Regions from separate parts of the Streptomyces sp. SID5643 genome, predicted to be linked through region 1. Evidence: riboswitches for the same ligand, from Rfam matches in the RefSeq annotation. Region 1 holds a riboswitch; each other region holds the start of a gene.
What was found. Region 1 has a riboswitch for cyclic di-AMP ahead of GTY56_RS00420 (M23 family metallopeptidase). Riboswitches for the same ligand answer to the same signal wherever they lie in the genome.

Region 1 (7,560 bases):
GACAGTCCTCGCCCTTCAGGAACCGCTGGCAGCGGACGCCGCCCGTGGCGCGGCCCTTGCGCGGGTACTGGTCGAACGGGGTCAGCTTGGCCGTCGTCTGGACGGAGTCGTCCAGCGTGCCCCGCGAGCCTGCGACGGTGAAGACCACGGCGTCCACCGCCGGGTCCACCGCCGTGAAGGAGATGACCTTCGCGCCCTCGGCGAGCTTGATGCCGGCCACCCCGCCGGCCGGGCGGCCCTGCGCGCGGACCTGGGACGCCTGGAAGCGCAGCAACTGCGCGTCGTCGGTGACGAAGACCAGGTCCTCCTCCCCGGTGCGCAGCTCGACCGCGCCGACGATCCGGTCACCCTCCTTGAGGGTGATCACCTCCAGCTCCTCCTTGTTGGCCGGATAGTCCGGCACCACGCGCTTGACGACGCCCTGTGCCGTGCCGAGCGCCAGGCCCGGCGACGACTCGTCGAGCGTGGTCAGGCAGACCACCGTCTCGTCGTCCTCCAGGGAGACGAACTCCGCCAGCGGCGCGCCCCCCGCGAGGTTGGGTGCCGTCAGCGACTCGGGAAGCTGGGGGAGGTCGATCACGTTCAGCCGCAGCAGCCTGCCCGCCGAGGTGACCACGCCCACCTCACCGCGGGCGGTGGCCGGCACCGCCGAGACGATCACGTCGTGCTTCACGCGCTGGGCACCGGCGTCCTCCGCGAACGGCTCGCCGTTCGCCGTACGGGCCAGCAGGCCCGTCGAGGACAGCAGTACCCGGCACGGGTCGTCGGCCACCTGGAGCGGCACCGCGGAGACCGGGGCACCGCCCGACTCCAGCAGGACCGTACGCCGGTCGGTGCCGAACTTCTTGGCGACGGTGGCCAGTTCGGAGGAGACCAGCTTGCGCAGCTCCGCGTCCGAGTCGAGGATCCGGGTCAGCTCCTCGATCTCCGTGTTGAGCCGGTCCTTCTCGGACTCCAGCTCGATGCGGTCGAACTTGGTCAGACGGCGCAGCGGTGTGTCGAGGATGTACTGCGTCTGCACCTCGCTCAGCGAGAACTGCTCCATCAGGCGCTGCTTGGCCTGCGCGGAGTTCTCGCTGGAGCGGATCAGGCGGATGACCTCGTCGATGTCCAGCAGGGCCGTCAGCAGGCCCTCGACCAGGTGCAGCCGGTCGCGCTTCTTGCCGCGGCGGAACTCCGAACGCCGCCGGACGACGTTGAAGCGGTGGTCGAGGTAGACCTCCAGGAGTTCCTTCAGACCCAGGGTGAGCGGCTGGCCGTCGACCAGGGCCACGTTGTTGATGCCGAAGGACTCCTCCATCGGCGTCAGCTTGTAGAGCTGCTCCAGGACCGCTTCCGGCACGAAGCCGTTCTTGATCTCGATGACCAGGCGCAGGCCGTGCTCGCGGTCGGTCAGGTCCTTGACGTCGGCGATGCCCTGGAGCTTCTTCGAACCGACCAGGTCCTTGATCTTGGCGATGACCTTCTCGGGGCCGACCGTGAAGGGCAGCTCCGTGACCACGAGGCCCTTGCGGCGGGCCGTCACGGGCTCCACCGAAACCGTCGCCCGGATCTTGAACGTGCCGCGGCCGGACTCGTAGGCGTCCCGGATGCCGGACAGGCCGACGATGCGGCCGCCGGTGGGCAGGTCGGGGCCCGGGACGTGCTTCATCAGGGCGTCGAGATCGGCGTTCGGATACCTGATCAGGTGGCGGGCGGCCGCGATGACCTCGCGCAGGTTGTGCGGCGCCATGTTCGTCGCCATGCCGACCGCGATGCCCGAGGCGCCGTTGACCAGGAGGTTCGGGAAGGCGGCGGGCAGGGCCACCGGCTCCTGCTCCTGGCCGTCGTAGTTGGGGTTGAAGTCGACCGTGTCCTCGTCGATCGACTCCGTCATCAGGCTCGTCGCCTCGGCCATCCGGCACTCGGTGTACCGCATGGCCGCCGGCGGGTCGTAGTTGCCCAGCGAGCCGAAGTTGCCGTGGCCGTCGACCAGGGGGACCCGCATCGAGAAGGGCTGGGCCATGCGGACGAGGGCGTCGTAGATCGACGCGTCGCCGTGCGGGTGCAGCTTGCCCATCACCTCGCCGACGACACGGGCGCACTTGACGTACCCGCGCTCGGGGCGCAGGCCCATCTCGCTCATCTGGTAGACGATCCGTCGGTGCACGGGCTTGAGACCGTCGCGTGCGTCGGGCAGGGCGCGGGAGTAGATGACCGAGTACGCGTACTCGAGGAAGGAGCCCTGCATCTCGTCGACGACGTCGATGTCGAGGATCCGCTCCTCGTACGAGTCGTCGGGCGGCGTCTTCGTGCTGCGGCGGGCCATCGCTGCCGGCTCCTCCTGTTACTGGTCGCTCGCCTACGGGGCGTTCCTGCCGGTGAGGAGACGTCGATCGTGCCCGGCCCTTCGGGTCCTGCGCGCGTTCGCCCACTCGTCACCGGTCGCCCCTGCGGCTCGCTCATGCTGCTGCGATCCGGATCTGACGCCGACCATTGTGGACCGCCGCACTGACAAGCGGGACCAGGACCCTGTCTGCGACGCCTGCCGGGCCGTCCGGAGCCCCGCGGGAACGGCGGCCCGTGCTCGCTCTCGGCGTACGCCGCCCGGGAACTTCACCAGGGCATCGCACGCTTGCATACAGTGGCAGGACCGGCAGGAATCCGCGGTCGGGAAGACCGCTCCGCGATCGAAGGGACGTACATGCCCATGGGTCACACGGCCACAGCCCAGGCAGGCTCCGGGGGCCTGACAGCGACCGAGCACCGCCTGGCCAACGGCCTGCGCGTGGTGCTCTCCGAGGACCACCTGACCCCGGTCGCGGCGGTGTGCCTCTGGTACGACGTCGGCTCGCGCCACGAAGTCAAGGGACGCACCGGCCTGGCTCACCTTTTCGAGCACCTGATGTTCCAGGGTTCCGCTCAGGTCAAGGGCAACGGCCACTTCGAGCTCGTCCAGGGCGCGGGCGGCTCGCTGAACGGCACGACCAGCTTCGAGCGGACCAACTACTTCGAGACCATGCCGGCCCACGAGCTGGAGCTCGCGCTCTGGCTGGAGGCCGACCGCATGGGCTCGCTGCTGACCGCGCTCGACGACGAGTCGATGGAGAACCAGCGGGACGTCGTCAAGAACGAGCGCCGCCAGCGCTACGACAACGTCCCCTACGGAACCGCCTTCGAGAAGCTGACCGCACTCGCCTACCCGGAGGGCCACCCCTACCACCACACCCCGATCGGCTCCATGGCCGACCTGGACGCGGCGACCCTGGAGGACGCGCGGGCGTTCTTCCGCACCTACTACGCGCCGAACAACGCCGTGCTCTCCGTGGTCGGCGACATCGACCCGGAGCAGACCCTCGCCTGGGTCGAGAAGTACTTCGGCTCCATCCCCGGTCACGACGGCAAGCCCGCCCCGCGCGACGGCTCGCTGCCGGAGACCATCGGCGAGCAGCTGCGCGAGGTCGTCGAGGAGGAGGTCCCGGCGCGCGCCCTGATGGCCGCCTACCGGCTGCCGCACGACGGCACGCGCGCGTGCGACGCGGCCGACCTCGCCCTCACCGTCCTCGGCGGCGGCGAGTCCTCCCGCCTCTACAACCGGCTGGTGCGGCGCGACCGTACGGCCGTGGCGGCCGGCTTCGGCCTGCTGCGGCTCGCCGGGGCGCCCTCCCTGGGGTGGCTGGACGTGAAGACGTCCGGTGACGTGGAGGTGCCGGCCATCGAGACCGCCATCGACGAGGAGCTCGCCCGGTTCGCCGAGGAGGGCCCCACGGCCGAGGAGATGGAGCGCGCCCAGGCCCAGCTGGAGCGCGAGTGGCTGGACCGGCTCGGCACGGTCGCCGGCCGCGCCGACGAACTGTGCCGGTACGCCGTGCTGTTCGGCGACCCGCAGCTCGCCCTGACCGCCGTCCAGCGTGTGCTGGAGATCACGGCGGAGGAGGTCCAGGAGGTCGCCAAGGCCCGCCTGCGGCCCGACAACCGCGCGGTGCTCGTGTACGAGCCGACCGCCCCCGAAGCCCCCGCCGACCAGGACGAGAACGAGGAGGCGGCCCGGTGACCGAGCTCGCCACGATGGACTTCCACCCCCGGCCCCAGTCGGGCGACGCCAAGCCGTGGGCCTTCCCCGCCCCCGAGCGCGGCACGCTCGACAACGGTCTGACGGTGCTGCGCTGCCACCGCCCCGGCCAGCAGGTCGTCGCCGTGGAGGTGCTGCTGGACGCCCCCCTGGAGGCGGAGCCGGCCGGTCTCGACGGTGTGGCCACGATCATGGCCCGGGCGTTCTCCGAAGGCACCGACAAGCACTCCGCCGAGGAGTTCGCCGCCGAGCTGGAGCGTGCCGGCGCCACCCTCGACGCGCATGCCGACCACCCCGGCGTCCGGCTCAGCCTGGAGGTGCCGGCCTCCCGTCTCGCCAAGGGGCTGAACCTGATCGCCGACGCGCTGAGGGCGCCCGCGTTCGCCGACAGCGAGGTCGAGCGGCTGGTCACCAACCGCCTCGACGAGATCCCGCACGAACTGGCCAACCCCTCCCGCCGTGCCGCCAAGGAGCTCTCCAAGGAGCTGTTCCCGTCGGACGCGCGCATGTCGCGGCCCCGGCAGGGCACCGAGGAGACGGTCGCCGCGATCGACTCCGCGGCCGTTCGCGCCTTCTACGAGAAGCACGTCCGCCCCGCGACGGCCACCGCCGTCGTCGTCGGCGACCTCACCGGTATCGACCTCGACGCCCTGCTCGGCGACACCCTGGGGGCCTGGACGGGCTCCTCGGCCGAGCCGCGTCCGGTGCCGCCGGTGACCGCCGACGACACCGGCCGGGTCGTCATCGTGGACCGCCCCGGCGCCGTCCAGACGCAGCTGCTGATCGGCCGGGTCGGCCCGGACCGGCACGACCGCGTGTGGCCCGCGCAGGTGCTCGGCACGTACTGCCTCGGCGGCACCCTCACCTCCCGCCTGGACCGCGTCCTGCGCGAGGAGAAGGGCTACACCTACGGCGTTCGGGCGTTCGGCCAGGTCCTCAGGTCCGCGCCGGACGGCACGGGTGCCGCGATGCTCGCCATCAGCGGTTCCGTCGACACGCCCAACACCGGCCCGGCTCTGGAGGACCTCTGGACGGTGCTGCGCACTCTCGCCGCCGGGGGACTGACCGACGCCGAGCGGGACGTCGCCGTGCAGAACCTGGTCGGGGTGGCTCCGCTCAAGTACGAGACGGCAGCGGCGGTCGCGAGCACGCTGGCCGACCAGGTCGAGCAGCACCTGCCCGACGACTACCAGGCCACGCTGTACCGTCAGCTCGCCGCGACCGGCACCGTGGAGGCCACCGCGGCGGCCGTGAGCGCCTTCCCGGTGGACCGTCTGGTGACCGTCCTCGTCGGCGACGCGGCGCAGATCAAGGCGCCTGTCGAGGCCCTGGGCATCGGCGAAGTCACCGTCGTCGCGGCCGAGTAGCGGCACGCGCGCAGGGGCCCTGGTTGTCTTCAAAGGCACCAGGGCCCCTTTATGCCCGAATTGATATGGGAGTTGCCTGTCTGCCCTGTGGGATGCGCTACAAACACCTGGATTCGTTTGGGAATTGAAAGCGGCGCCGCTTAGCGTCGTCCGGGCTGTTCGTCAGGCAGTGCGCCGCACCCGCGGCACCGGACAGTCATCGCCGAGTCCCCGTACGGCGCGAGCCAGGGGAGCCGGGGACCCACCGCAGTCCCTGGGGTGAATCGGGCGCCCGCGCGAGTCGCGAGGGAGTCCGTAGGAGACCTTCCTGCTCCGAACCCGTCAGCTAACCCGGTAGGCGAGAGGGAAGGAAAGGACCAGCCACTACATGGCGTTCACTCGCGCCACCGGGAAGCACCGTCGTCCCAGCAGGATCCAGCGCGGCACCGCCCGCGCGGCGGGCGTCGCGGCCCTCGCCACCACCGGCGTGATCGGCACCGTGGCGGCCCCCGCTGCCTTCGCCGCCGAGCCCAGCCCCGAGCAGACCGGCCTCACCCCGGTCGTCACCATGGGCGACACCGTGGCCCAGCAGATCGACGCCCAGGCGATCGCGCAGCAGCAGGCCGCCGAGGAGGCCGCCGCCAAGCGGAAGGCCGAGGAGGCCGCGCGCAAGCGGGCCGCCGAGTTGGCCGAGAGGGCCAAGGAAGCGGCCGAGAAGGCCCGCGAGGCCAAGGAGCGCGCCGCCCGCGAGGCCGAGCGCAAGCGCCTCAACGCCTATGTGGCCCCGATCTCCGGCTCGTACGTCTCCACCAGCTACAAGGCCAGCAGCGGCCTGTGGTCCTCCGGCAGCCACACCGGTGTCGACTTCCACGCCGCCACCGGCACCTCCGTCCACGCGGTCGGGGCGGGCACCGTCGTCGAGGCCGGCTGGGGCGGTTCGTACGGCAACCAGGTCGTCATCAAGATGAACGACGGGACGTACACCCAGTACGGCCACCTGTCCTCCGTCGGCGTCTCGGTCGGCCAGCAGGTCACCCCCGGCCAGCAGATCGGCCTGTCCGGCGCGACCGGCAACGTCACCGGCCCGCACCTGCACTTCGAGGCCCGCACGAGCGCCGAGTACGGCTCGGACATCGACCCGGTCGCCTACCTCCGCTCCCACGGCGTGAACCTCTGACCGGAACCCCCGCGCCGTTCCCGAAGCCCCGGCTCCCCGAGCCGGGGCTTTCGGCGTTTACGGCGGTGGCCTGTCCAAAAAATATCCCTGGATTCCCGATGGCCGTCGGAAATTCCGGCTCATTGCAATAGAGTCACGGAACGGGCGCCGCTCGTCGGCGTTTCACGGGGATTAATGGGGAGGTCGGTCATGCGTATTCCCGCGCACTCGGTGTGCACGGCCATCCGGGACGACATCGTCGCGGGTGTCCTCGCGCGCGGCAGCCGGCTCACCGAGGAACTCCTCGCGCGCCGCTACGGCGTCTCGCGGGTGCCCGTCCGGGAGGCGCTGCGCACCCTGGAGGCCGAGGGCTTCGTGGTGACCCGCCGGCACGCGGGCGCGTGCGTGGCCGAACCCACCGAGCAGGAGGCGGGCGACCTGCTGGAGATGCGCATGCTCCTGGAGCCGCTCGGAGCGGCCCGCGCCGCCCAGCGCCGCACCGAGGCGCATCTGAAGGTCCTGCGCGGCCTGGTCCGGCTGGGCCAGGAGCGGGCCCGCCGGGGCAGCAGTGACGACCTGCGCTCCCTCGACGGCTGGTTCCACGAAACGCTCGCCCAGGCCTGTGGCAGCCCCGCACTGACCTCGATGCTCACCCAGCTCCGCCACAAGATCGCGTGGATGTACGCCGTGGACGCACCGGCCAGCCCGGTGGAGTCCTGGACGGAGCACGGCGCGATCGTGGACGCGGTGGCGCGCGGGGACGGCGAGCGAGCGCGGGCGGTCACTGCGCTGCACGCCGAGCGTGCCACCGGCGCGCACCGCCTGCGCTTCGGCTCCGGCAGGGAGCCCGCCGACCGTGTGAGGAACTCGCAACATCCCGTAAACACGGCGAGCCCGCGGCATTAACACGGCGGCCGTATACAAAGAGCGGCCAATTCGTTAGGGCCTGATTCCCCTGCCCGAAAACAGGGAATTCCACAATTCCCCGCTCCTTGTCGTCCGGAATG
Region 2 (7,560 bases), on a different contig from region 1:
GACGGCGGCACGGAGGTCGAGCTGGAGATGGAGAGGGCGGAGAAGACGTCATGAGCGACCCGACCGAGGCGAACGGTACGGCGGAACCGGCGGAGGCGACCGGTGGGCCGGGGCGTCACGTGCGCGTGGTCCTCGTGGACGACCACCGCATGTTCCGTACGGGGGTCCAGGCCGAGATCGGGCAGACCGAGCAGACCGGTGTCGAAGTCGTCGGCGAGGCCGCGGACGTCGACCAGGCGGTCACGGTGATCACCGCGACCCGGCCCGAGGTGGTCCTCCTCGACGTGCACCTGCCGGGCGGTGGCGGCGTCGAAGTGCTGCGCCGCTGTGCCCCGTTGATGGGCGACACCGAGCAGCCGGTGCGCTTCCTGGCGCTGTCCGTGTCGGACGCCGCGGAGGACGTGATCGGCGTGATCCGCGGCGGCGCCCGCGGGTACGTCACCAAGACGATCACCGGCACGGACCTCGTGAACTCCATCTTCCGTGTCCAGGAGGGCGACGCGGTCTTCTCGCCCCGGCTGGCCGGGTTCGTCCTGGACGCCTTCGCCTCCACGGACGCACCGCCGGTCGACGAGGACCTCGACCGCCTGACCCAGCGCGAGCGCGAGGTGCTGCGGCTCATCGCCCGGGGCTACGCGTACAAGGAGATCGCGAAGCAGCTGTACATCTCCGTGAAGACCGTCGAATCGCACGTCTCGGCGGTCCTGCGCAAGCTCCAGCTCTCCAACCGGCACGAGCTGACGCGCTGGGCGACGGCCCGCCGGCTCGTCTGACGGCGGCGCTCACACCACCCGCGTCGCCCCCGCGTACGGCATCTCGTCGAGCGGGGCGACGCGTACCGGCGCCGAGGGGTTCGGGGCGTGGATCATGCGGCCGTTGCCCACGTAGATGCCGACATGGCTGATGCCGGCGTAGAAGAAGACGAGGTCGCCGGGGAGGAGTTCGGAGCGGGAGACGCGGCGGCCCGCGGCGATCTGGGAGTACGTCGTGCGGGGCAGGGAGACGCCCGCTGCGCGGTACGCGGCCTGGACGAGGCCCGAGCAGTCGAAGGCGTTCGGGCCGGTGGCACCCCAGACGTAGGGGCTGCCGAGCTTCTGGTAGGCGTAGGAGACGGCGGCGGCCGCGCGGGAGTTGGGCGCCTGGGGCGAGGCGGAGCCCGGGGCCGCGAGGGTGTCCCGAGGGCCCGCCGAGCGCGAGGCGCGGTCCTGCGGTCCGCCTGACACGGAACGTTCCTGCGGACCGAGCCGCGAGAGCAGCTGCCGTGCCGTGCCGAGCTTGCCGGTGATCGTCTCCTTGTGCTGCTTCAGCTCCGTCCGGCGGGACTTCAGGGACGTCAGCTCGATGTGTGCGGCCCCGCGCAGCTGCTCGATCTCCCGGAGCTGCTTGCGCACCCCCGCCACGGCGGCGTTCTGCCGGCTGCCGGCCCGCTCGACGAACTCGGCGTTCTCCAGGTACCGGTCGGGATCGTCGGAGAGGGCGAGCTGCACCGCGGGATCGAGACCGCCGGCGCGGTACTGCGCGGCGGCGACCGAACCCAGGGCGTCACGGGCGGAGTTGAGACGCTCCTCCTTGCGCGCCGCCTGGTCCTGGAGGCTTCTCAGCCGCTGCCCGGCCGCTTCGGCCTTCTCCTTCGCGCCGTTGTACTTCTCGGTGGCGGCCTCCGCCTCCTGGTACAGCTTGTCCACCTTGGCCCTGACCTGGCCGGGGGTGAGCTGTGGTTCGGCGTGTCCGGTTCCGTCGAGACCCGTCGCCGTCGCCGCGCCCGCCAGGGCGATCGTGGCGGCCGTACGGGCTTTGCCGCCACCCATCGAGCGCTGTCGGGGCTTGCGGTGCGCTGCCACCTGGAGGCCACGTCCTTTCCTCGACCGCCGACGGGTGCGTGCGGCCGCCGGGGGGAGCGGACGGGCGGCCTGCGCGTCCGGCGACGGCCCGCACAGGGGGAGCGGACCGCCGCCGGACCTTTTCGGCGGTGGTGTCCGACTGCCGCCCCTGGCCCGGGCGGCGGTGGGGAGCCGGGCACCTGGGGGAGGACGCTAAACGCCGCCGTGACCGGCCGGTGGCAGGTGTGCGGAAGTGTCTTGAGAGGACCGGCGGTGACCGTATGCGACCGTGGCCCCGCCCCGACGCCGCCTACTTCACTCAGCGTGATGACCGAAGCGCCGAATCGTGAGCGAGTGACCGTGATCGGGTGCTATGGGGCGCATATATGCACCCTGGGCCGGTGTCGGGCGGTCTCATGGCCCTCATTAGGCTCCGGCCTCATGGACGTACTCATCCACCTCTTCGTCGGCCTCCACATCATCGGCATCGCCTCGCTCCTGGGCGGCTTCCTCACCCAGATGAAGGCGATGGGCGAGGGTACCGCCCGCTACACCCCCGCGATGCTGCACGGCGCACTCACGATGCTGGTCACCGGTGTGATCCTGGTCGGTCTCAACCAGGCCGACGACCAGTCCGTGAACAACTTCAAGATCGGCGTGAAGCTGGCCCTGCTGATCGTGATCCTCGGCCTGGTCTATGTGAAGCGGGACGACGAGAAGGTGGACAAGGGCCTCTTCGGCCTGGTCGGTCTGCTGACGACGGCGAACATCTTCATCGCCGTGCTCTGGACCTGACCCGGGAGCGCCGGGCGCCGGCCCGGGCCGCGGCGAGCGCCCAGGCGGTGCACCCGAGCCACGTGGCGACCGCGACCCACAGCAGCACCTCTCCGGCGGCGTCGAGCCAGGGGACGTCCAGGGCGGCGGCGACGGCCAGGGTGGCCGCGGCCGTCACCACCGCGGCGAACACGGTCGCCCAGCGCCGCACGTCGTAGTGGTGGCGGGGCCAGAAGAGCTCGGCGAGGAGCAGGGCGGCGCAGGCGATCAGCGCGAGGACGAGCAGCGTGACGGTGGTCGTACGCAGGACGTCGGTGTTCTCCTCGTTCCACAGGTACAGGCGCGCGCTGTCGGCGCTGAGGAGTTCCGCCCCGGCCAGCGCGGAGACGGCGAGGGCGCCGGCCGCGAGCCAGTGGTCCCCGCGCCCCTCCTCCACCTGCCGGGGCTGGAAGCGGAACAGGGCGAAGCCGTAGAGCGCGAGGCCCAGCCAGAACAGCACCAGGGCCGCGTGGGCCAGCCAGGCCGACGTATCGGCTGCGGCGAGCGTGGCACCGAGTACGGCCAGCCCCTGGGTGGCCACGCAGCGCAGGAACACCGTGCCGCGCCGCCCACCGGCCTCCGCGGTGAGCAGCACCGCCCAGAGCAGCATCGCGAGCGCCAGCAGCGCCTCGGCAGGGGACTGCCGGCCGGCCGCGGAGAAGCCGGTGCCGAGGACGGCGGTCGCCGCCACGGCGGTGAGTGCGGCCGGTGTCTCCGCCCGCCACCCGCCGCGTGCCCGCTGGGCGAGGCCCGCGGCCGCCATCAGCCAGGCCGCGCAGGCCAGGGCGAGGACGATGCGGGAGAGGACCTCGTACCCCGCCGAGTCGAGACCGACCGACACGATGCCGGTCGCCAGCGCGTACGTCGACCACCAAGTGGCAAACGGGGAGGGACCGGACATAGCGCCGATGCTAGAGAGCGCCGCGCCCGTTACGAGAGGGGCACGCGCGCGTGCCCCTCAAAAGGCGTGAAGAGCCCTCTCAGGCCGGCCGCACCACGCTGTGGATGGCCGACTCGCCGTCGTAGTAGACCGACTCCTCGCGCACGTACGTGCCGGGCTTCGGGGCGTGGATCATCATGCCGTTGCCGATGTAGATCCCGACGTGGGTGACGTCGTCGTAGAAGAAGACCAGGTCACCGGGCTGGGCCTGGGAGAGCGGGACCGTGGTGCCGGCGTTCACCTGGTCGTAGGTCGTGCGCGGCAGGTCGACGCCCGCGGCCTTCCAGGCGGCCTGGGTGAGGCCGGAGCAGTCGTAGGAGCCGGGGCCGACAGCGCCCCACACGTACGGCTTGCCGATCTGGGCGCGGGCGAAGGCCAGCGCCTTGTCGGCCTTGGTGGCGTACGAGGAGTCGGCCGGGGGTGTCGGGGTGGACGAGCCGGAGCCCGCCGGTCCCGAGGACGAGGACCCGCTGTCCTGCTGCCGAGCGGCCTCCTCCTGTGCCTGTCGCTGCGCGGCCTGCTGCCGGGCCAGCTCGTCGGCCTTGCGGGCGGCCTCCTCCTGCTTCTGCTTCTCGATCGCCGCGAGGCGGGCCTTCTCCTCGGCGGTCAGCCTCGACATCAGCTCGCGCGCCTCGGCGAGCTTGCGCTGGACGGTCGCCTTGGCCGTCTTCAGATCGCCCTGCGACTCGGTGAGCGTCTCCAGGCTCTCGGTGGCCTCCTGGCGCTTCTTCATCGTCTCGGACTGCTGCGCGATGTAGTCGTCGACGGCCACCTTCTGGCGGCCCGTCATCCGGTCCATCAGCTGGGTCTGGTCGAAGTAGTCCTGCGGGGTGTCCGCGAGCAGGAACGTCGCCGTGTCCGGGGCGGCGGCGCCGGTGCGGTACTGGGCGGAGGCGAAGGACCCCAGCTCCTCGCGCGCCTCGTTGAGCTTCTGGGTGCGCTTCGCGACGTCGTCGATGAGGGCGTCGGCGCGTTTGCGCTGCTTCGCCGTCTTCTCCTTGGCCGCGTTGTACTTCTCGGTCGCCGACCCCGCCTGGCGGTAGAGGTCGTCGACCTTCTTCTCGACTTCTTCCAGGCTGGGCTTGTCGTCGGCCTCGGGAGCGGCGTTGGCCGACTGGGACAGCAGGGCCACGGAGGTGAGGGCCGCCGTTGCGAGGGCGGGGGTCCGTATGCCTGCCACGCGCGTACCCGTAGGACGCGACTTGCGGTGCGACGCCAAGGGAGGCGACTCCTTCCACGTTCCGCCTACCGAGTTAGCTGTCGGGTTCGGGCGGGTGGTTCGGAAGGTTTGCCCTACGGCTCTCTCCGCACAGGGAGTCGGGCCGATTCACCCCAGGTTCACGGTTGGGTCCCCGGCTCCGGCTGCCGCTGCGGCACACCGGACTCGGCGGAGGCCGCGCGGCCCGGCGACGTTCGCCGGTGGGGGTCATGCGGCCTGGTCGCACGGTAGCCAACTCGTGTGGCCCCTGTGAAGGTTGATGGGTGATATGCCCGATACATTTTCGTGACCTCGGTCATGAACGTTGCCGAGAGTGAACGATCGGGGGAGTTCGGTCATCCTTTGTCCATAATTGCGGGGGGTGTAGCACGCCGTGATCATGCGGTCATGGAGGGCGACAATGAGCCGCCGGCCGGTCGGCGGGGGGCCCGCGCGCCCGGCGATGTTCTCAGGGCGGCGGCGGGCTGTCAGTGGGGCGCCCTAGACTCGGAGAGCGATGAGCAGCCTCTTTGACGACAGCTTCCTGGCGAACCTCCAGGCCCAGCGGGGCCCCGCGGACGAGCCCCCGCCGCCGCCCGAGGACGATCACGTTCCGGAGCCGATTCCGGACGATCTGTTCGGCGGGAAGTTCGACGCGCCCCCGGACCGGGACGCCTACTACCGGGACGGCGCGCCCCGCCCGGTCGTGGACACCGCCGCGCTCCTGGAGGGGCTGAACGACAACCAGCGCGCCGCCGTCGTCCACTCCGGCTCCCCGCTGCTCATCGTGGCCGGTGCCGGCTCCGGCAAGACCCGCGTGCTCACGCACCGCATCGCCCACCTCCTCGCCGAGCGCGGCGTGCACCCGGGCCAGATCCTCGCGATCACCTTCACCAACAAGGCCGCGGGCGAGATGAAGGAACGTGTCGAGCAGCTCGTCGGCCCGCGCGCGAACGCCATGTGGGTCATGACGTTCCACAGCGCGTGCGTGCGCATCCTCCGCCGCGAGAGCAAGAAGCTCGGCTTCACATCGAGCTTCTCGATCTACGACGCCGCCGACTCCAAGCGCCTGATGGCCCTGGTCTGCCGTGACCTGGACCTCGACCCAAAGCGCTTCCCGCCGAAGTCCTTCAGCGCCAAGATCAGCAACCTGAAGAACGAGCTGATCGACGAGGAGGACTTCGCCGCCCAGGCCACCGACGGCTTCGAGAAGACCCTCGCCCAGGCCTACGCCCTGTACCAGTCGCGGTTGCGCGAGGCGAACGCCCTCGACTTCGACGACCTGATCATGACGACGGTCAACCTGCTGCGCGCCTTCCCGGACGTCGCCGAGCACTACCGCCGCCGCTTCCGGCACGTCCTGGTCGACGAGTACCAGGACACCAACCACGCCCAGTACGCGCTCGTGCGGGAGCTGGTCGGCACCTCCGAGCACCCCGTCGACGTACCGCCCGAGGCCGAGGTCCCGCCCGCCGAGCTGTGCGTGGTCGGTGACGCCGACCAGTCGATCTACGCCTTCCGCGGCGCGACGATCCGCAACATCCTCCAGTTCGAGGAGGACTACCCGGACGCCACGACGATCCTGCTGGAGCAGAACTACCGCTCCACGCAGACGATCCTCAGCGCCGCCAACGCGGTCATCGAGCGCAACGAGTCCCGCCGCCCCAAAAATCTGTGGACCAACGCGGGCTCCGGCGCCCGGATCACCGGCTACGTCGCCGACACCGAGCACGACGAGGCGCAGTTCGTCGCCGATGAGATAGACCGCCTCACGGACGCCGGCGAGGCCAAGGCCGGTGACGTCGCCGTCTTCTACCGCACCAACGCCCAGTCCCGTGTCTTCGAAGAGGTCTTCATCCGCGTCGGCCTGCCCTACAAGGTCGTCGGCGGTGTCCGCTTCTACGAGCGCAAGGAGGTCCGGGACGTCCTGGCCTACCTGCGCGTCCTGGCCAACCCCGAGGACTCGGTACCGCTGCGCCGGATCCTCAACGTCCCCAAGCGGGGCATCGGCGACCGCGCCGAGGCGATGATCGACGCCCTGTCCCAGCGGGAGAAGATCAGCTTCCCGCAGGCGCTCAAGCGCGTCGACGAGGCGTACGGCATGGCCGCGCGCTCGACCAACGCCGTCAAGCGGTTCAACACGCTGATGGAGGACCTCCGCACCATCGTCGAGTCCGGCGCCGGACCGGCCACGGTTCTGGAAGCCGTGCTGGAGCGCACCGGATACCTCGCCGAGCTCCAGGCCTCCACCGACCCGCAGGACGAGACCCGTATCGAGAACCTCCAGGAACTGGCCGCCGTCGCCATGGAGTTCGAGCAGGAGCGCGGCGAGGACGAGCAGACCACGCTGTCGGACTTCCTGGAGCAGGTCGCGCTGGTCGCCGACTCCGACCAGATCCCCGACGAGGAGGACGGCGACGGCGTCATCACCCTGATGACCCTGCACACCGCCAAGGGCCTGGAGTTCCCGGTCGTCTTCCTGACCGGCATGGAGGACGGCGTCTTCCCGCACATGCGCGCCCTCGGGCAGACCAAGGAGCTGGAGGAGGAGCGGCGCCTGGCCTACGTCGGCATCACCCGTGCGCGGGAGCGGCTGTACCTGACGCGCTCCACGCTCCGCAGCGCCTGGGGCCAGCCCTCGTACAACCCGCCCTCCCGGTTCCTGGAGGAGATCCCGCCGGCCCACCTGGAGTGGAAGCGGACGGGAGCGACCGCGCCCGCGTCCTCCGGGCCGGTCTCGGCGGTGGCGGCCTCGCTGTCGTCGTCCCGCTCGCGCTCATCGGCGTCGG
Region 3 (7,560 bases), on a different contig from region 1:
GGGTTCTTCGCCGTGTACGCGGCGTTCATGGTGCCCATCTTCGGACTGCTGACGTGGCTGGTGATCTGGACCCGGCAGCGTGAGCTGAAGACCGTACGGGCGGAGCTCCCCGCCTACGCAGTGGCCGGCTGGCTGACCCCGGCCGAGCCGTACGCGCTGGGCTCGATGCGGGCCCGGCGGATCGCCCGCCAATACGCCCGCCGTCACGTGGGCAAGGCGGCGGCGCGGGAGGTGGCGCGGTACGAGGCGTACGCGACGTCCCTGGCGTTCCTGCGGCACCGGGCCCGGCGGGGCCGTGCCGGGCCCGACTTCGCCGTCCGGGAGGGGGAACTGCTCGGCGAGCTGTGGCGGCGCCGGGAGGTGGCCCGCCCCGCACTGGACCACGCGGCGCGGATCACCGCCCCTCCGGTTCCGGTGACGGCCCCGCCCTGGCCGGTGTACGGGGTGTACGGGTACGGCCCGCAGCCGACGCCGTACCCCGCGTACAAGACGCCGTACCCCGCGTACAACCCGTACCGCTCCTAGGCGTGTCAGGCCGAGTCAGGCCGAGGCCTCGGTGAGCCGTCCGAGCTCGGCCTCCGAGAGCGTCAGCTCGCCGACACCGGTCAGCGCGGGCAGTTGCTCCACCGTCCGCGCGGAGGCGATCGGCGCCACCACGGTCGGCTGCGCGGCGAGCCAGGCCAGAGCCACCGTGGCCACGGGTACGTCGTGCGCCGCGGCGATCTCGTCGAGGGCGGCGAGCACCCGCCGCCCCCGCTCGGTCTCCAGGTGCTTGGCCGCGCCCCCCGCTCGCGCGCTCTCGACCGTCGCTCCGGGCCGGTACTTGCCCGTGAGGAAGCCGGACGCGAGCGCGAAGTACGGGACGGCGGCCAGGCCGGCCCGCTCGGCGAGATCCTGGAGCTCGCCCTCGTAGGTGTCCCGGGAGACCAGGTTGTAGTGGGGCTGGAGGGCCACGTACCGGGCGAGTCCCTCGCGGTCGGAGAACTCCAGGGACGCCCGCAGCCGCTCGGCGGAGATGTTGGAGGCGGCGATGTGCCGCACCTTCCCGGCCTTCACGAGGGCGTCGAGCGCGCCGATGATCTCCTCGACGGGCACGTCGGGCTGGTCGAAGTGCGTGTAGTACAGGTCGATGTAGTCGGTGCCGAGGCGCCGCAGGGAGGCGTCGGCGGCGGCCTTGATGGTGGCGGCGGACAGGCCGCGGAACTCGGGGTGCTGGCTGACCTTCGTGGCGACGACGACGTCCGCCCGGTTGCCGCGGGCCTTCAGCCACGTGCCGAGCACGGTCTCGGACTCACCGCCCCGGTTCCCCTCGGCCCAGGCCGAGTAGGAGTCGGCGGTGTCGACGAAGTTGCCGCCGGCGGCGGTGTAGGCGTCGAGGACGGCGAACGACTGGTCCTCGTCGGCGGTCCAGCCGAAGACGTTGCCGCCGAGGGCGAGCGGGAAGACCTCGAGGTCGGAAGGGCCGAGCTTACGCAGAGAAGTCATGCTCCACGTCAACGCCGGTACCGGAGTCTCCCATTCCCCCGCTCGGCCGCCCGCGCCGGAACATGCGGCGGCCCTGACGTCGGGGGGTCGTCGTCAGGGCCGCCGGTGCTTCAACGGATGGGGACGGCTTACGGGTTCAGCCCCTTGCCCCGCAGCCACGCCATCGGGTCGATGCCGCTCGCGGAACCGCCGGAGTGGACCTCCAGGTGAAGGTGGGCCCCGGTGACGTTGCCGGTGGCGCCCACGCGGCCGATGACGTCGCCGGTGCTGACCTTCTGGCCGACGCTGACGCCGATGGAGGACTGGTGCGCGTACCAGATCTCGGTGCCGTCATCGAGGGTGAGGACGGTCTTGTAGCCGTACGAGCCGTTCCAGCCGGCCTCGGTGATGGTGCCGCTGTGGACGGCCTTGATCGGCGTGCCCGTGGGGGCGGCGAAGTCCAGGCCCGTGTGGTAGCCGGAGGACCAGTAGGCGCCGGCCTGGCCGAAGCTGGAGGTGATGGTGTAGGAGGAGGTCGGCAGCGTGAACTGCTTGGCCAGGGCGGCGAGACGCTCGGCCTCGGCCTTCTTCCTGGCCTCCTCCTCCGCCTTCTCCTTGGCCGCGGCGGCCTTGGCCTTGGCTTCCTTCTCCGCCTTGGCGACCGCTTCCGCGGCTGCCTTCTGGGCGGCGTCCGCGGCGTCCTGGGCGGCCTTGGTCTCGATCTGGTCCTGCTGGTGCTCGACCTGGGCCATGATCCGGGCGCGCAGCGCTTCACCCGCGCCGGCGCCGGAGGTGCTCTCGCCCTGCCCGGTGGCGGCCGTTGCGGTGCCGAGGCTGCTGAGCGGGGTGGCGGAACCCTCGGGGGTGTCGTCGTCCGAAATGAGGGAACCCACCGAGGGCAGGTCCGGGACGGAGATGGACACCGGGGGCTTGCCGGTCTGGGCGCTGGCCATGCCGCCGGCACCCACGGCGGCTATGACGCCGACACCCAGGACGGTGGAGCTGCGGGCGAGACCTCCGCCGCGCTGCTTGGTGACGCGATGCCGGCCACGGACGGGACGGATGGACTCCTCGGTGGGGTTCCACTCCTGGAACGGGCCCTCGTCGGTGCGCTGACCGCCGTAGCCGAAGGTGTCGGTCTCGCGCTTCGGCGCGAACGGGGCCGCGGGGGCAGGCCGGTTGGACGCCACGTGGGCGTACTCCTTTCCTTCCTTCTCGCCTACCGGGTTAGCTGACGGGTTCGGAGCAGGAAGGTCTCCTACGCGCGTATACCAACCGTGCTTCCACGGTGGCATCCGCCCGATTCACCCCAAGTGGTGGTTCCCCGGTTCCCTTTCGGGATTCGGCGCGTGCGCACGGAGCCGCCTTCTGTGACGGCTGGGACGACCGCGCTGCGTTATCGAACGTTAATGGAGGCGCGAGGGGTATTCCAGCGATTCCGCTTGATCATTAAGCTTTTTCGCATGGACTTACCTGCCATGACCGGAGTAAATCGGGCGAGTTGACCGCTTCGCAAGTGACTGGCGGGTTTTGACGGGGCATCAGTTACCGCGCGGAGCGAGGTGGTTCGCTCACCGACTGTAATGAGATGCGGGGAAATGCACCGAGGGCCGGAACCCTTTCGGATTCCGGCCCTCGGCCTTCAGTAGCGGGGACAGGATTTGAACCTGCGACCTCTGGGTTATGAGCCCAGCGAGCTACCGAGCTGCTCCACCCCGCGTCGTTGTGATTCCAGTGTACGCCATCCGCGGGACCACTCGTGCACACCCGCGGACCGGCCCGCGCTCAGCCCGGCAGGTGACGGTTCGGGGCCTTGGCCCGCTCCTCGTGCTCCGGGAGGACCAGGACCTCCACCCCACGGGCCGCGAGCAGGCCGCTGCCGTCGGCGTCCGTCACGAAGGTGTCGGGCTCGCGCCAGGCCGTGACGACCCGCCGTACGCCGGCGTCGAGGATCAGCCGGGCGCAGGGTGCGGGCCGGGAGGCGCGGCGGGCGCAGGGCTCCAGGCTGCTGTACACCGTCGCGCCGGGCAGGCGCGGGTCGGCCGGGTCGATCTTGGCGAGAGCCGCCTCCTCGGCGTGCACGACCGGGTCGCCGGCCTCCCGGGAGTGGCCGCGGGCCAGTTCCGTGCCGTCGGCGGCGACCACGAGCGCGCCCACGCTGAACGCCGTGTCCGACGGCGGGCAGCGCTCGGCCAGGTTGCAGGCGAGGGCCAGCCAGTGGTGGTCGGCGGCGACGGGCAGGGCACCGGTGCCCGGGGCGGTCGGCTCGTAGCGCATCAGGACCACGTCCTCGATCCGCCGCGACTCCAGCAGCCGGAGCCTGCCGCCCTGGTAGCCGCCGGGACCGAAGAGGCGGGGAGCCCCGGGGTCGCCCACGAAGAGCGGGGCGAGCACCAGCTGGAGTTCGTCGGCGAGGCCCTGGGTGAGCAGCTGGGTGTGGATCAGGCCGCCGCCCTCGACCATGAGCCGCCGCACGCCCCGCACGTCGTGCAGGTGGGTGAGCAGCCGCCGCCAGTCGAGGCCGGCGCCGAGCGGGACGACGTCGGCGGCCAGGCCCCGGGCCCGGGCGCGTTCGGCGCCCCGGTCGGTGGTGTAGAGGAGCTTCTCGCCACCGGTGTGCCAGAAGCGGGCGTCCGGATCGAGGTCGCCGGAGCCGCTGACGGTGACCTTCAGGGGATACTCCGGTTTCCCGGCGGCCCGCCGGGCGGCCCGGCGCTCCCCGGAGTTCACCAGGAGCCGCGGGTTGTCGGCGCGGATGGTGCCGGCGCCGATCAGGATGGCGTCGACGCCGGCCCGGACCTCGTCGACCCGGTCGAAGTCGGCCGGGCTCGACAGGAGCAGGCGGTCGGGTCCGGTGTCGTCCAGGTAGCCGTCGAGGGAGACGGCGGCGGACAGCAGGACGTACGGGTGTGGCATCGACGCTCCGCGGCTGGTCGGGACGGCGGGACTGGACAGGGTCACCAAGGCGGGCTTGGTTCAAGTTTGAAGCAAACCTACACTGGTGGCATGACGACTCGCTGGCTCACCCCCGAGGAGCAACGTGCCTGGCGCGCGTACATCGCCGCCTCCCTGCTCCTGGAGGACGCGATCGACCGGCAGCTCCAGCAGGACGCCGGCATGCCGCACCTGTACTACTCCATCCTGTCCGTCCTGTCGGAGTCCCCGGAACGGCGGCTGCGCATGACCGATCTCGCCGAGCGGCTGAAGATCACGCGCAGCAGGCTGACGTACGCGGTGACGCGGCTGGAGAAGGACGGCCTGCTGCGGCGGGAGGCCTGCCGGTACGACAAGCGGGGCAGCGTCGCCGCACTGACGGACGAGGGGTTCGCCGTGCTGGAACGGGCGGCGCCCGGGCATGTCGACACCGTGCGGAGCTTCCTGTTCGACCGGCTCAGCGAGGAGCAGGTGGGACAGCTGGAGGAGATCTCCGCGGCGATCGCGCAGGGCCTCCAGGAGGACGGTTCGCGGCCGGCGACGGACGAGGTGCCGTGGCGGCGGAGGTCTGCACCGACCTGTTCGTGACGCGCCTCACACCGAGACGGATACTGATTGCTTCAAACTTAAAGCACTAGTAGGGTTCCGGACGTGTATCTGCTTCAAATCTGAAGCAGTACGGCTGTGCAGCCGAACAGGAAACGGAACCCGGAGGCCCCGCATGCCCGACACCCCCGCCGTCGTCGCCACCCCGCGCTCCCGCGTCCGGGTCCCGCTGCGCTTCCACGACGGCTACGAGGCCGACGCCGAGCTCGTCACCTTCCACGGTCTGGCCGACGGCCAGGAGCACGTGGCCGTGGTCCTCGGCGAGCCCGGCCCGGTCCCGATGGTGCGGCTGCACTCCGAGTGCCTGACCGGGGACGTGTTCGGCTCCGCCCGCTGCGACTGCGGCCCTCAGCTGCGCGAGGCGGTCGAGGCCATCGCCGAGCGCGGCGGCGTGCTGCTGTACCTCCGCCAGGAGGGCCGCGGGATCGGCCTCTACAACAAGCTGGACGCCTACGCCCTCCAGGACGAGGGGCTCGACACGTACGAGGCGAACGCGGCACTGGGGCTGCCGGAGGACGCCCGCGACTACACGGCCGCCGCCCAGATGCTCCGGGCCCTGGGCATCGGCCGGCTGGACCTGCTCTCCAACAACCCCGACAAGGCAGGCCAGTTGCGGTCCCTGGGCATCGACGTGCGCGGCCGGATCCCCACGGGCGTCTTCACCACCGCACACAACGTCCGCTACCTGCGCGCCAAGGTCCTCCAGACCCAGCACACGCTGCCGCTCGCCGCGCTGACGGAGCTCAGCGCCGGCTGAGCCGCTCCGGTCCGGCCGGGCACTGAACCGGGCTGCTTGTCCCTCGGTTCATCGGGTACAGCCTTTGGAAGAGGGCGACCTCATCAGTACCCGGAGCTTTTTGGAAGTGACCGTTTCGTGACCGATCTCGGCGGCCCCGGCGACCACCGGGTGAGAAGACCGGGCGATGACCCGGAGTCGGTCGCATCGCAGATCACCGATGCCGTGGACAGCCTGACGGCGCTGTGGTCGGCCGCCGCCCAGGAGGCGTCCCTGCGCCTGTCCCTGCACCAGTTGCGGGCGCTGCGCACCGTGCAGGCGGCGCCGGGGCTGAATCTGACGGCCCTGGCGGACGGCCTGGACATCGGCCTCCCCACGGCCAGCCGCCTCTGCGACCGCCTCGGGGCGGCCGGCCTGCTGGAACGCGTCCCGCACCCCGACACCCGCCGCGAGGTGCAACTGTGGCTCACGCCACACGGACAGCACGTCCTGTGCGACGTCGCCGCCCGCCGCGCCCAAGCCCTGACGGCAGCGCTGTCGGCCATGCGACCGGCCGAACGCGCGGCGCTGCGCAGGGGGTTGCAGGGCTTCCTGACGGCCCGGAACACACTGCCGCCCGACGCCGGCAGGCCGGAGAACCCCTGAGCGACCGAACGGGCCGCGCCGGTCGGCTCCGGCTGGGACGGACGGGCCGCGCAGGCCTGCCCGGGTGAGGCGCCGACCCGAGCTCTCAGGCTCCCGAGCCGTGGCGGCTCACGCCGCCGGCGGTCAGGACCGCCACGCATGTGTCGTCCCGCGCCGGACGGGCCGCGCTCCCCGCGTCGCGGAGCACCACCGCGGCCGCCACCGCCGGGTCGCAGCCGGGCAGTACGCCGTCGTCGGGCGGCGTCCAGCGGCTCGGCAGACCGTCGCTGTGGAGGACCAGCAGGCTGTCCGCATGCCAGGGCACCCGCTGCACCGGCACGGACGCCGGCGCCTGCGCGCCCACGATGCCCGGGTGGGACAGCAGCGGCTTCCACGCGCCGTCGGTCCGCAGCCGGGCACCGATGTTACCGATGCCGGCGAAGCTCAACTGCGCTTGCTGTATGTCGAGTTGTGCCACGGCGACGGCGGCGCCCCGGGTGGGGCGCAGGGCCCGGCCCAGACTTCGCAGAATCTCGACGGGCGGCAGCTCGGCCAGGTCGCGCAGCTCCTTCACCGCCGCGGTGGAGGCCTCGGCCGCCTTCGCCCCGTGCCCGAGCCCGTCGGCGAGCAGCAGCGTCAGCCGGTCCCCGCCGCGCACCCGGCCCCAGGCGTCCCCGGACTGCTCGGCCCGGCCGAGGGGGACGTTGACACCCCCGGTCCGCGGGCCCAGCGGGGGCGGCCCCTGGTTGCGGACGGCCGGCTCGTGGCCGATCCGCGCCATCACGACGGTGCCCCGCCCCGGTGCGCTGTGCAGATCGAAGTCGTTCGCTATGCGCCGGCACGTCCCGAGCCCGGCTCCCAGTGAAGCCGCGACGGTCGTGCTGTAGCCGTCGCGCATCGCCGCCGCGACGTCGGGGATGCCGGGTCCGTGGTCGAGCGCGACGAGCTGCACGGCCGTCCGCTGCCGGCCGTCGTCGTACGCACGCTCGACGAGGTTGATCAGCACGCGACCGCCCTCCGCGTGCCGCAGCAGGTTGGTCGCCAGCTCCGTCGCCACGAGCGCGGCGGTCGCAGTGCGGTTCGGGGGCAGGCCGGCACAGGCGCTGGCCTCCTCGGCCGCCACCCGCACGTCCCGCACCCGCGTCGAGTCGTCCTCCACCGGCACGTCCCAGACCCTGCTCATCACGGCACCGTCC
Region 4 (7,560 bases), on a different contig from region 1:
ACCTCGGCAAGCTGCTGGCCGAGCGCGGAGCCGAGCGCTACGAGCTGCACACCCGCCACCTCAACCACCAGCTCCCGCGCATGCTGCACACCATCGGCTTCGACAAGGTCTACGAGCGCGCCGAGGGCGCCTACTTCTACGACGCGGACGGCAACGACTACCTGGACATGCTCGCCGGGTTCGGGGTGATGGGCCTCGGCCGGCACCACCCCGTCGTACGCAAGGCGCTGCACGACGTCCTGGACGCGCAGCTCGCCGATCTCACCCGCTTCGACTGCCAGCCGCTGCCGGGCCTGCTGGCGGAGAAGCTGCTCGCGCACAGCCCGCACCTGGACCGGGTGTTCTTCGGCAACAGCGGCACCGAGGCCGTCGAGGGCGCCCTGAAGTTCGCCCGGTTCGTCACCGGCAGGCCCAGGATCCTCTACTGCGCCCACGCCTTCCACGGCCTGACCACCGGCTCCCTCTCCGTGAACGGCGAGTCCGGCTTCCGTGACGGCTTCGCCCCGCTGCTGCCCGACACGGCCGTCCCGCTGGGCGACCTCGACGCGCTGGAGAGGGAGCTGAAGAAGGGGGACGTCGCCGCGCTGATCGTCGAGCCGATCCAGGGCAAGGGCGTCCTGGAGGGCCCGCCCGGCTGGCTGCGGGCCGCGCAGGAGCTGCTGCACCGGCGGGGGGCGCTGCTCATCGCCGACGAGGTGCAGACGGGCCTCGGCCGGACCGGCGACTTCTACGCCTACCAGCACGAGGACGGCGTGGAACCGGACCTGGTGTGCGTGGCCAAGGCGCTCTCCGGCGGCTATGTGCCGGTGGGCGCCACGATCGGCAAGGACTGGATCTTCAAGAAGGTCTACTCGTCCATGGACCGGGTGCTGGTGCACTCGGCGAGCTTCGGGTCCAACGCGCAGGCCATGGCGGCGGGCCTCGCGGTGCTGTCGGTGATGGAGAACGAGCAGATCGTCGCGAACGTCCGGGCCACCGGGGAGCAGCTGCGGTCCCGGCTGGCCGCGCTCACGGACCGGTACGAGATGCTCGCCGAGGTCCGCGGCCGGGGCCTGATGATCGGCATCGAGTTCGGCCGGCCCAGGTCGCTGAAGCTGCGCAGCCGCTGGGCCATGCTCCAGGCCGCCCGCAAGGGACTCTTCGCGCAGATGGTCGTCGTGCCGCTGCTCCAGCGGCACCGGATCCTCACCCAGGTCTCCGGCGACCACATGGAGGTGATCAAGCTGATCCCGCCGCTGATCATCGGCGAGCGGGAGGTGGACCGGTTCCTCGACGCCTTCACGGCCGTGATGGACGACGCCCACAACGGCGGGCTGGTGTGGGACTTCGGCAAGACGCTCGTCAAGCAGGCGGTCGCCAACCGATGAGGGCCGGTGTCCGGACTCCTTGAACCACTGGCTTTTGCCTGAGAGGCAAGAAATTTGCCGCAGAGGCAACCCTCCGGCTGAATGGAGCCATGAGCTCCTCCGAGACCGAGCGGCCCTCCGGGGCCGCCCTGCCGGCCGAACCGGCGGCCGGTGCCCTGCCCGCCGTCGCGCCCCAGCTGCGGGCGCTGCGGCGCCAGGCCTCCCTGACGCTGGAGGCCGCGGCCCGCGCCGCCGGGCTGTCGCCCGCCCACCTCTCACGGCTGGAGACCGGCCAGCGCCAGCCGTCGCTGCCGATGCTGCTCGCACTCGCCCGCATCTACGGTACGACGGTTGCCGAGCTGCTCGGCGAGACGGTCGCCGAGCGGGACTCCGTCATCCGCGCGGCGGACATGGAACCCACCGCGGCGGGCGGCTGGACCTACTGGCAGGCCGGCGCCCCCGGCCGCGGTATGCAGGCCCTGCGCGTCCGCGTCCCCCACGGCTCCCAGGGCGACATCGTGCGCGTCCACCCCGGCGAGGAGTGGCTCCATGTGCTGCGCGGCCGGCTGCGGCTGCGGCTCGGGGACACCACGCACCGGCTGGCGGCCGGCGACAGCGCCCACTTCGACTCGCTCACCCCGCACCGGATCGCCGCCGAGGACCACGACGGCGTCGAGCTGCTCTTCGTCCACACCCTGCTGCAGAGCCCCACGGCCGCCCTGTGCCTGGGCCCCACCCCTGGAGACGTCTCATGAGGGACATGGAGGAGAAGTTCCCCCGAGCCCTGTGGGTGAGGCTGTTCGTCTATCTCATCGCAGGCCACATCTTCGCCGCGTTCATCTACCTGCTGTTCGAGGTCGGCGCGAAGTAGCGCCCGCCCGGCCGCCTCAGTCGAGGAGCCGCTCGCGCAGCAGCTCCCGGGTCTCCGGGGCCAGCTTCAGCCCCTTCTCCAGGTAGGTGTCGACGCCGCCCCAGGTGTCCTCGATGGTGTCGAAGGCCGCCGTCAGGTACTCGGCGCGGGCGTCGAAGAGGGGGCTGAGCAGCTCCATGACCTCGGGGGAGTAGGCCGAGGCGGCGGAGCTGCTGCGGTGCACCTTGTAGCGGCGGTGCTTGGCGTTCGACTTCAGGTAGTCGTCGACGATCGCCTCGCGCTCGACACCCACCGCGAGCAGCGTGACCGCGACGGACAGACCCGCGCGGTCCTTGCCCGCGGCGCAGTGCATCAGGGCGGGGACACTGTCCTGCGCCAGCGCGTGCAGCACCTGGGAGTGCTCATCGGTGCGGTCCTTGATGATCATGCGGTACGAGGCGGTCATCCGGTCCGCGCCCTTGCCGTCCGCGAGGATCGCGCGGAGCTGCTCCAGGTCGCCGTCGCGGACCATCTTCCAGAACTCGGCGCCGTCGGCGGGGTCGCTCAGCGGCAGGTTCACATTGCGCACGCCCGGCAGCGCGACGTCCGGCCCTTCGAGCTTCTGGTCGGCCGCGTTGCGGAAGTCGAAGATCGTGTGCAGGCCCAGCGTGGTCAGGAAGGCCGCGTCCTCCCCGGTCGCGTGAGCGAGGTGGCCGCTGCGGAACAGCACTCCCGGGCGGACCCGGCGTCCGTCCACGGTCGGAAGCCCGCCCACGTCACGGAAGTTGCGCACTCCGGCCAGCTCGGGCTCGGTCGACGGGACCTGCTGTGTCACGAGGGCTCCTCCCCTTCGGCGCCGCCGACGCGGCTCGTCGCCGGGCGTCACTCGACGATACGACATGCCTGCCTGGGGCAATGAGTTGTCCACAGGCGTTGCCCGGAGTCCCCGCGGCCCCCGATGATGTTGCCGCCTGGTCGCACCTGGTCGGGCTTGTTCGAATCTGTGAGGGCATGATGCTGGAGATCTCCGAAGACGGTCGTACGTGGGTGCTCTCCGGGCCGGCCAGCAGCTACGCCGTCCATGTCACCGACGGGGACGAGCTGCTGCATCTGCACTGGGGCCCCCGTATCGGCCTCACCGACGCCGAGGCCCTCGCCGTCCGGCCGCTGCCGGACTACTGGCCCTTCGAGTCCCCGCTCGACGGACGCGAGGAGTACCCGGTCGAGGGCGGCCCCCGCTTCGTGCGCCCCGCCCTGTCCGTACGCGCGGCCGGGTGGCGCGGCACCGAGTGGCGATTCGAGGGGCACGACGCCGGGGACGGCGAGCTGCGGCTCCGGTTCCGCGACGGCGACCTGACCGTCACGCTGCACTACCGCATGCCCTCCTCGACGGACGTCGTCGAGCGCTGGGTGACCCTGGACAACCGGGGGCCGGACGTCGAACTGCTGCGCGCCGACTCCGCGACCTGGACCCTGCCCGACCGCGACGCGTGGCGGCTGTCCCAGCTGCACGGCCGCTGGGGGGCCGAGTCACGCCTGACGCGCTCCGGCCTCACCCACGGCGAGAAGGTCATCGGCAGCCGCCGCGGCCACACCTCGCACCAGCACCTGCCGTGGGTCGCCCTGGACGCCGACGCCACCGAGGAGCGCGGCGAGGTCTACGGCTGCGCCCTGGGCTGGTCCGGGTCCTGGCGCATCTCCGTGGCCCAGCTCCCGGATGCGCGCGTGCAGATCACCGGCGGCGCGGGCTACGACGACTCGGGGCTGCTGACGCTGGCCACGGGGGAGTCGTACACGACGCCGGTCTTCGCCGGGCTCTGGAGCGACGGCGGTTTCGGCGGGGCGAGCCGCGCCTGGCACGCCTACCAGCGGGCGCATGTGATCCCGGACGCGGGCCGGGACCGGCCGGTGCTGTTCAACTCCTGGGAGGCCACCGAGTTCGACATCTCCGAGGAGCAGCAGCGGGCGCTCGCCGAGCGGGCCGCCGCCATGGGCGTCGAGCTGTTCGTGGTCGACGACGGCTGGTTCGGGGCGCGCACCAGCGACCGGGCCGGGCTCGGCGACTGGACCCCGAACCCCGACCGCTTCCCCGGCGGGCTGAAGCCGCTCGCCGACCACGTGCACGGCCTCGGCATGCAGTTCGGGATCTGGGTCGAGCCGGAAATGGTCAACCCGGACAGCGACCTGTACCGCGCGCACCCCGACTGGGTGCAGTACCAACCGGGACGAAGGCGGACGGAGTTCCGCAATCAGCTCGTACTCAACCTCGCCCGCGAGGACGTCCGGGAGTACCTCTGGGAGCAGCTCCACGGGCTTCTCGCCGGCGCTCCCGTCGACTACGTCAAGTGGGACTTCAACCGCTGCTTCACCGACGCCGGCTGGCCGGACGACCCCTACCCGCAGCGGCTGTGGATCGATCACGTGCGCGGCCTGTACGCCCTGCTGGACCGGCTGCGGGCCGCCCATCCCGGAGTGGCCTTCGAGTCCTGCTCGGGCGGCGGCGGGCGGATCGACCTCGGTGTGCTGAGCCGCACGGACCAGGTGTGGACCTCCGACAACACCGACCCGCTCGACCGGCTCGCCATCCAGCACGGCTTCAGTCAGATCCATCCGGCCCGGGTCATGGCCGCCTGGGTCACCGACAGTCCGAACGTCATGCTCAACCAGCGGGCCAGCTCCCTGAGGTTCCGGTTCGTCAGCGCCATGGCCGGGGTGCTGGGGGTCGGCGGCGACCTCACGCGGTGGACGCGGGAGGAACTCGCCGAGGCGCGGGAGTGGGTGGAGCTCTACAAGGAGATCCGGCCCGTGGTGCAACGCGGCGACCAGTACCGGCTGCGTCCCCCGCAGGGCGGACTGAGTGCCGTGCAGTACACCCTCGGAGACGAGACCGTCGTCCTCGCCTGGCTCCAGGCGCAGCGGTACGGCGAGCCCGTACCGGCTCTCCGGTTGTGCGCCCTCGACCCGGCCGCATCGTACGAATGCCTCGAAACGGGCGAAATTCACCGGGGAGCCGTGCTGCTTCATCACGGGCTGCGCGTGGGCCTGCGGGGGGATCTGGATGCCGCGGTCGTCCGCCTTAAGCGGAAGTAGCCGTTTCTGTCCGAATAAGGAGCTTAAACCGCTTAGGGATAACGTGCCCCGACTGTAAAGGAGATGGGGTCGGGGTGCGTGACCATCGTCATATTCGTGACGATCCGTTGTTGCCATGTGCACGTAATTCTCGTGTTGTTCAGGGCTGTTGAGGAAAGCGGGAGATCGGTAATCCACGCTCGGTGACCGCGGATGTGGCGACGCGTCAAAGCAAAACACCGTCACGGGCAACCGCAAGCTTGTCCGTTTGCGTCCTGGTCGCTTACGTTCCACACCAATCCGGACGGACGCCTAATCCTGCCGCCGACCGGAGCCCGCACACACTGACCCGACGTACGGCAGGAGCGGGGGACCCACAGGTAAGACGCCTGTTCCGGTTCCCGGAACGGCTTGGGGTTAAGCCGCGCCCCGGCGCGGCCGGGCATCTCCAGCCCGCACCCGACAGCTCACCTCGCAGGCGACGGAGAGGAATTCGTCATGCCCGCGAAGGGTAAGCACCGCCGTCCCAAGACCCAGCGTTTCACCCGCTCCATCGCCGTCGCCGGAACCGGCGGAGCCGCTCTCGCGCTGCCGCTCATGGGGGCCGCCGGCGCCCACGCCGCCACCCCGCAGTCGGCTCCGGAAAAGGCCGTCCAGTCCGCTCCGGCGGCCGAGAAGAAGGCCGCCGAAAAGGCCAATGGCCCCCGCACGTACACCGTGAAGGCCGGCGACTGTCTCGCGAAGATCGCCGACGATCAGAACGTCAGCGGCGGCTGGAAGAAGCTCTACGCGGACAACCGCGACGCCGTCGGCTCGGACCCGTCGCTGATCCACCCGGGTCTGAAGCTGTCGATCGGCAAGCAGGCCGCGAGCGCGCCGAAGTCCTCGGCGCCGTCCGCGCCGAAGGCCTCCGCCCCGAAGCCCTCGGCCGCGAAGCCTGCCGCCGAGTCGGCCCCGAAGGCGGAGCCCGCCGCGAAGCCGGCCGCCGCCAAGCCCGCCGCCGAGAGCAACGCGAGCGGCTACAGCCTCCCGGTGGCCGGTGCCACCGTCGGCACCCCGTACCGGATGTCCGGCAGCATGTGGTCCAGCGGCTACCACACCGGTGTCGACTTCGTCGTCCCGACCGGCACCTCCCTCAAGGCCGTCGGCGCCGGCACCGTCGTCTCCGCCGGCTGGGGCGGCGCGTACGGCAACCAGGTCGTCATCAGGCTGAACGACGGCCACTACGCCCAGTACGCCCACCTGTCCCAGCTCTCCGTCTCGGCCGGCCAGACCGTGACCGCCGGGCAGCAGGTCGGCCTGTCGGGCGCGACCGGCAACGTGACCGGACCGCACCTGCACTTCGAGATCCGCACCACGCCGGACTACGGCTCTGACGTGGACCCGGTCGCCTTCCTGCGCTCCCACGGCGTCTCCGTCGGCTGACCCACCGCACGACCACCTGCCTGACACGCGGCCGAAGGCCGGACCCCGATCCCCGGGTCCGGCCTTCGGTGTGTGCGCATGCCGTCGGCCGCGTCAAGGGATCGGTCAGGGCCCGGCACGAGGTGTGCGGCCGGCGTTTCAGTGCTCGAAGGCCGTCGTCGCCACTGGTACTGCCAGGAGAAGGCTGAGTCCGACCAGGGGGAGGCGGTCCAGCCACAGGATGGCGGCGAATTCGCGCAGTGTCGCGGCCAGCCAGTAGGCGGGGGAGGTCGGCGCGCCCACGACGTGCACGGGTACGCCGACGCGGCGGGCGAGCAGGGTCGTGCGGTAAACGTGGAAGCAACTGGTGACCACCGTGGCACGGCGGCCGGGAGCGGTGTCCTCCACGAGGGCCGCGCTGAAACGGAGGTTCTGCCCGGTGTTGACGGAGCGGTCTTCCCGCACGATCCGGCCGACGGGCACTCCGCGCTCGCGCAGATAGTCGGACATCGCGTCCGCCTCGGAGCAGACCTCGTCGTCGCCCTGGCCGCCCGAGACGACGAACACCACACCAGGCGTGTCCGGTGCGCGGGCGGCGTCGATCGCGAGGGCGCGCTCCAGCCTGCGGGTCAGCAGCGGGCCGGGCCGGTCGCCGTTGAGCCCGGCGCCCAGGACGACGACATGGGTGGTTCCCGGCAGGGGGGTGCTACGGCCCCGAACGTACACGTAGCCGGCGAAGACCAGGAAGAGCAGAGTGAGGTATCCCGCGGCCGCGTTGACCGCGACCACGAGGGCACCGAACGCCTCGCCGCCGACCACGTGGACGACCGCGTCGAGGCCGAGCACCGCCAGCACCGCGCAGCCGGCGGCCCCGGTCGCCAGCAGGGCTGC

Region 2: linked by a shared signal. The riboswitch ahead of GTY56_RS33795 (C40 family peptidase) and the one ahead of GTY56_RS00420 (M23 family metallopeptidase) in region 1 are both predicted to bind cyclic di-AMP.
Region 3: linked by a shared signal. The riboswitch ahead of GTY56_RS09815 (peptidoglycan DD-metalloendopeptidase family protein) and the one ahead of GTY56_RS00420 (M23 family metallopeptidase) in region 1 are both predicted to bind cyclic di-AMP.
Region 4: linked by a shared signal. The riboswitch ahead of GTY56_RS06400 (M23 family metallopeptidase) and the one ahead of GTY56_RS00420 (M23 family metallopeptidase) in region 1 are both predicted to bind cyclic di-AMP.

The regions. Positions count from the first base shown of each region.
Region 1 covers NZ_WWIC01000002.1:34,694-42,253, reverse strand. The annotation lists gene GTY56_RS00435 (DNA gyrase/topoisomerase IV subunit A) at 1-2,308, opposite strand, end outside; gene GTY56_RS00430 (M16 family metallopeptidase) at 2,690-4,033, shown strand; gene GTY56_RS00425 (insulinase family protein) at 4,030-5,418, shown strand; cyclic di-AMP (ydaO/yuaA leader) riboswitch at 5,609-5,773, shown strand; gene GTY56_RS00420 (M23 family metallopeptidase) at 5,786-6,574, shown strand; gene GTY56_RS00415 (GntR family transcriptional regulator) at 6,764-7,459, shown strand.
Region 2 covers NZ_WWIC01000314.1:30,212-37,771, forward strand. The annotation lists gene GTY56_RS33770 (ATP-binding protein) at 1-54, shown strand, start outside; gene GTY56_RS33775 (LuxR C-terminal-related transcriptional regulator) at 51-773, shown strand; gene GTY56_RS33780 (NlpC/P60 family protein) at 783-1,841, opposite strand; gene GTY56_RS33785 (hypothetical protein) at 2,262-2,615, shown strand; gene GTY56_RS33790 (SLAC1 family transporter) at 2,593-3,534, opposite strand; gene GTY56_RS33795 (C40 family peptidase) at 3,614-4,792, opposite strand; cyclic di-AMP (ydaO/yuaA leader) riboswitch at 4,801-4,973, opposite strand; gene pcrA (DNA helicase PcrA) at 5,289-7,560, shown strand, end outside.
Region 3 covers NZ_WWIC01000078.1:5,678-13,237, reverse strand. The annotation lists gene GTY56_RS09825 (PrsW family intramembrane metalloprotease) at 1-525, shown strand, start outside; gene GTY56_RS09820 (aldo/keto reductase) at 541-1,485, opposite strand; gene GTY56_RS09815 (peptidoglycan DD-metalloendopeptidase family protein) at 1,614-2,654, opposite strand; cyclic di-AMP (ydaO/yuaA leader) riboswitch at 2,666-2,822, opposite strand; tRNA gene GTY56_RS09810 (tRNA-Met) at 3,111-3,184, opposite strand; gene GTY56_RS09805 (dihydrofolate reductase family protein) at 3,250-4,380, opposite strand; gene GTY56_RS09800 (MarR family winged helix-turn-helix transcriptional regulator) at 4,471-4,986, shown strand; gene GTY56_RS09795 (GTP cyclohydrolase II) at 5,120-5,761, shown strand; gene GTY56_RS09790 (MarR family transcriptional regulator) at 5,879-6,385, shown strand; gene GTY56_RS09785 (ATP-binding SpoIIE family protein phosphatase) at 6,471-7,547, opposite strand; gene GTY56_RS09780 (anti-sigma regulatory factor) at 7,547-7,560, opposite strand, start outside.
Region 4 covers NZ_WWIC01000052.1:102,396-109,955, forward strand. The annotation lists gene GTY56_RS06375 (aspartate aminotransferase family protein) at 1-1,367, shown strand, start outside; gene GTY56_RS06380 (helix-turn-helix domain-containing protein) at 1,457-2,101, shown strand; gene GTY56_RS06385 (DUF6126 family protein) at 2,098-2,217, shown strand; gene GTY56_RS06390 (tyrosine-protein phosphatase) at 2,234-3,031, opposite strand; gene GTY56_RS06395 (alpha-galactosidase) at 3,211-5,286, shown strand; cyclic di-AMP (ydaO/yuaA leader) riboswitch at 5,605-5,759, shown strand; gene GTY56_RS06400 (M23 family metallopeptidase) at 5,764-6,690, shown strand; gene GTY56_RS06405 (YdcF family protein) at 6,829-7,560, opposite strand, start outside.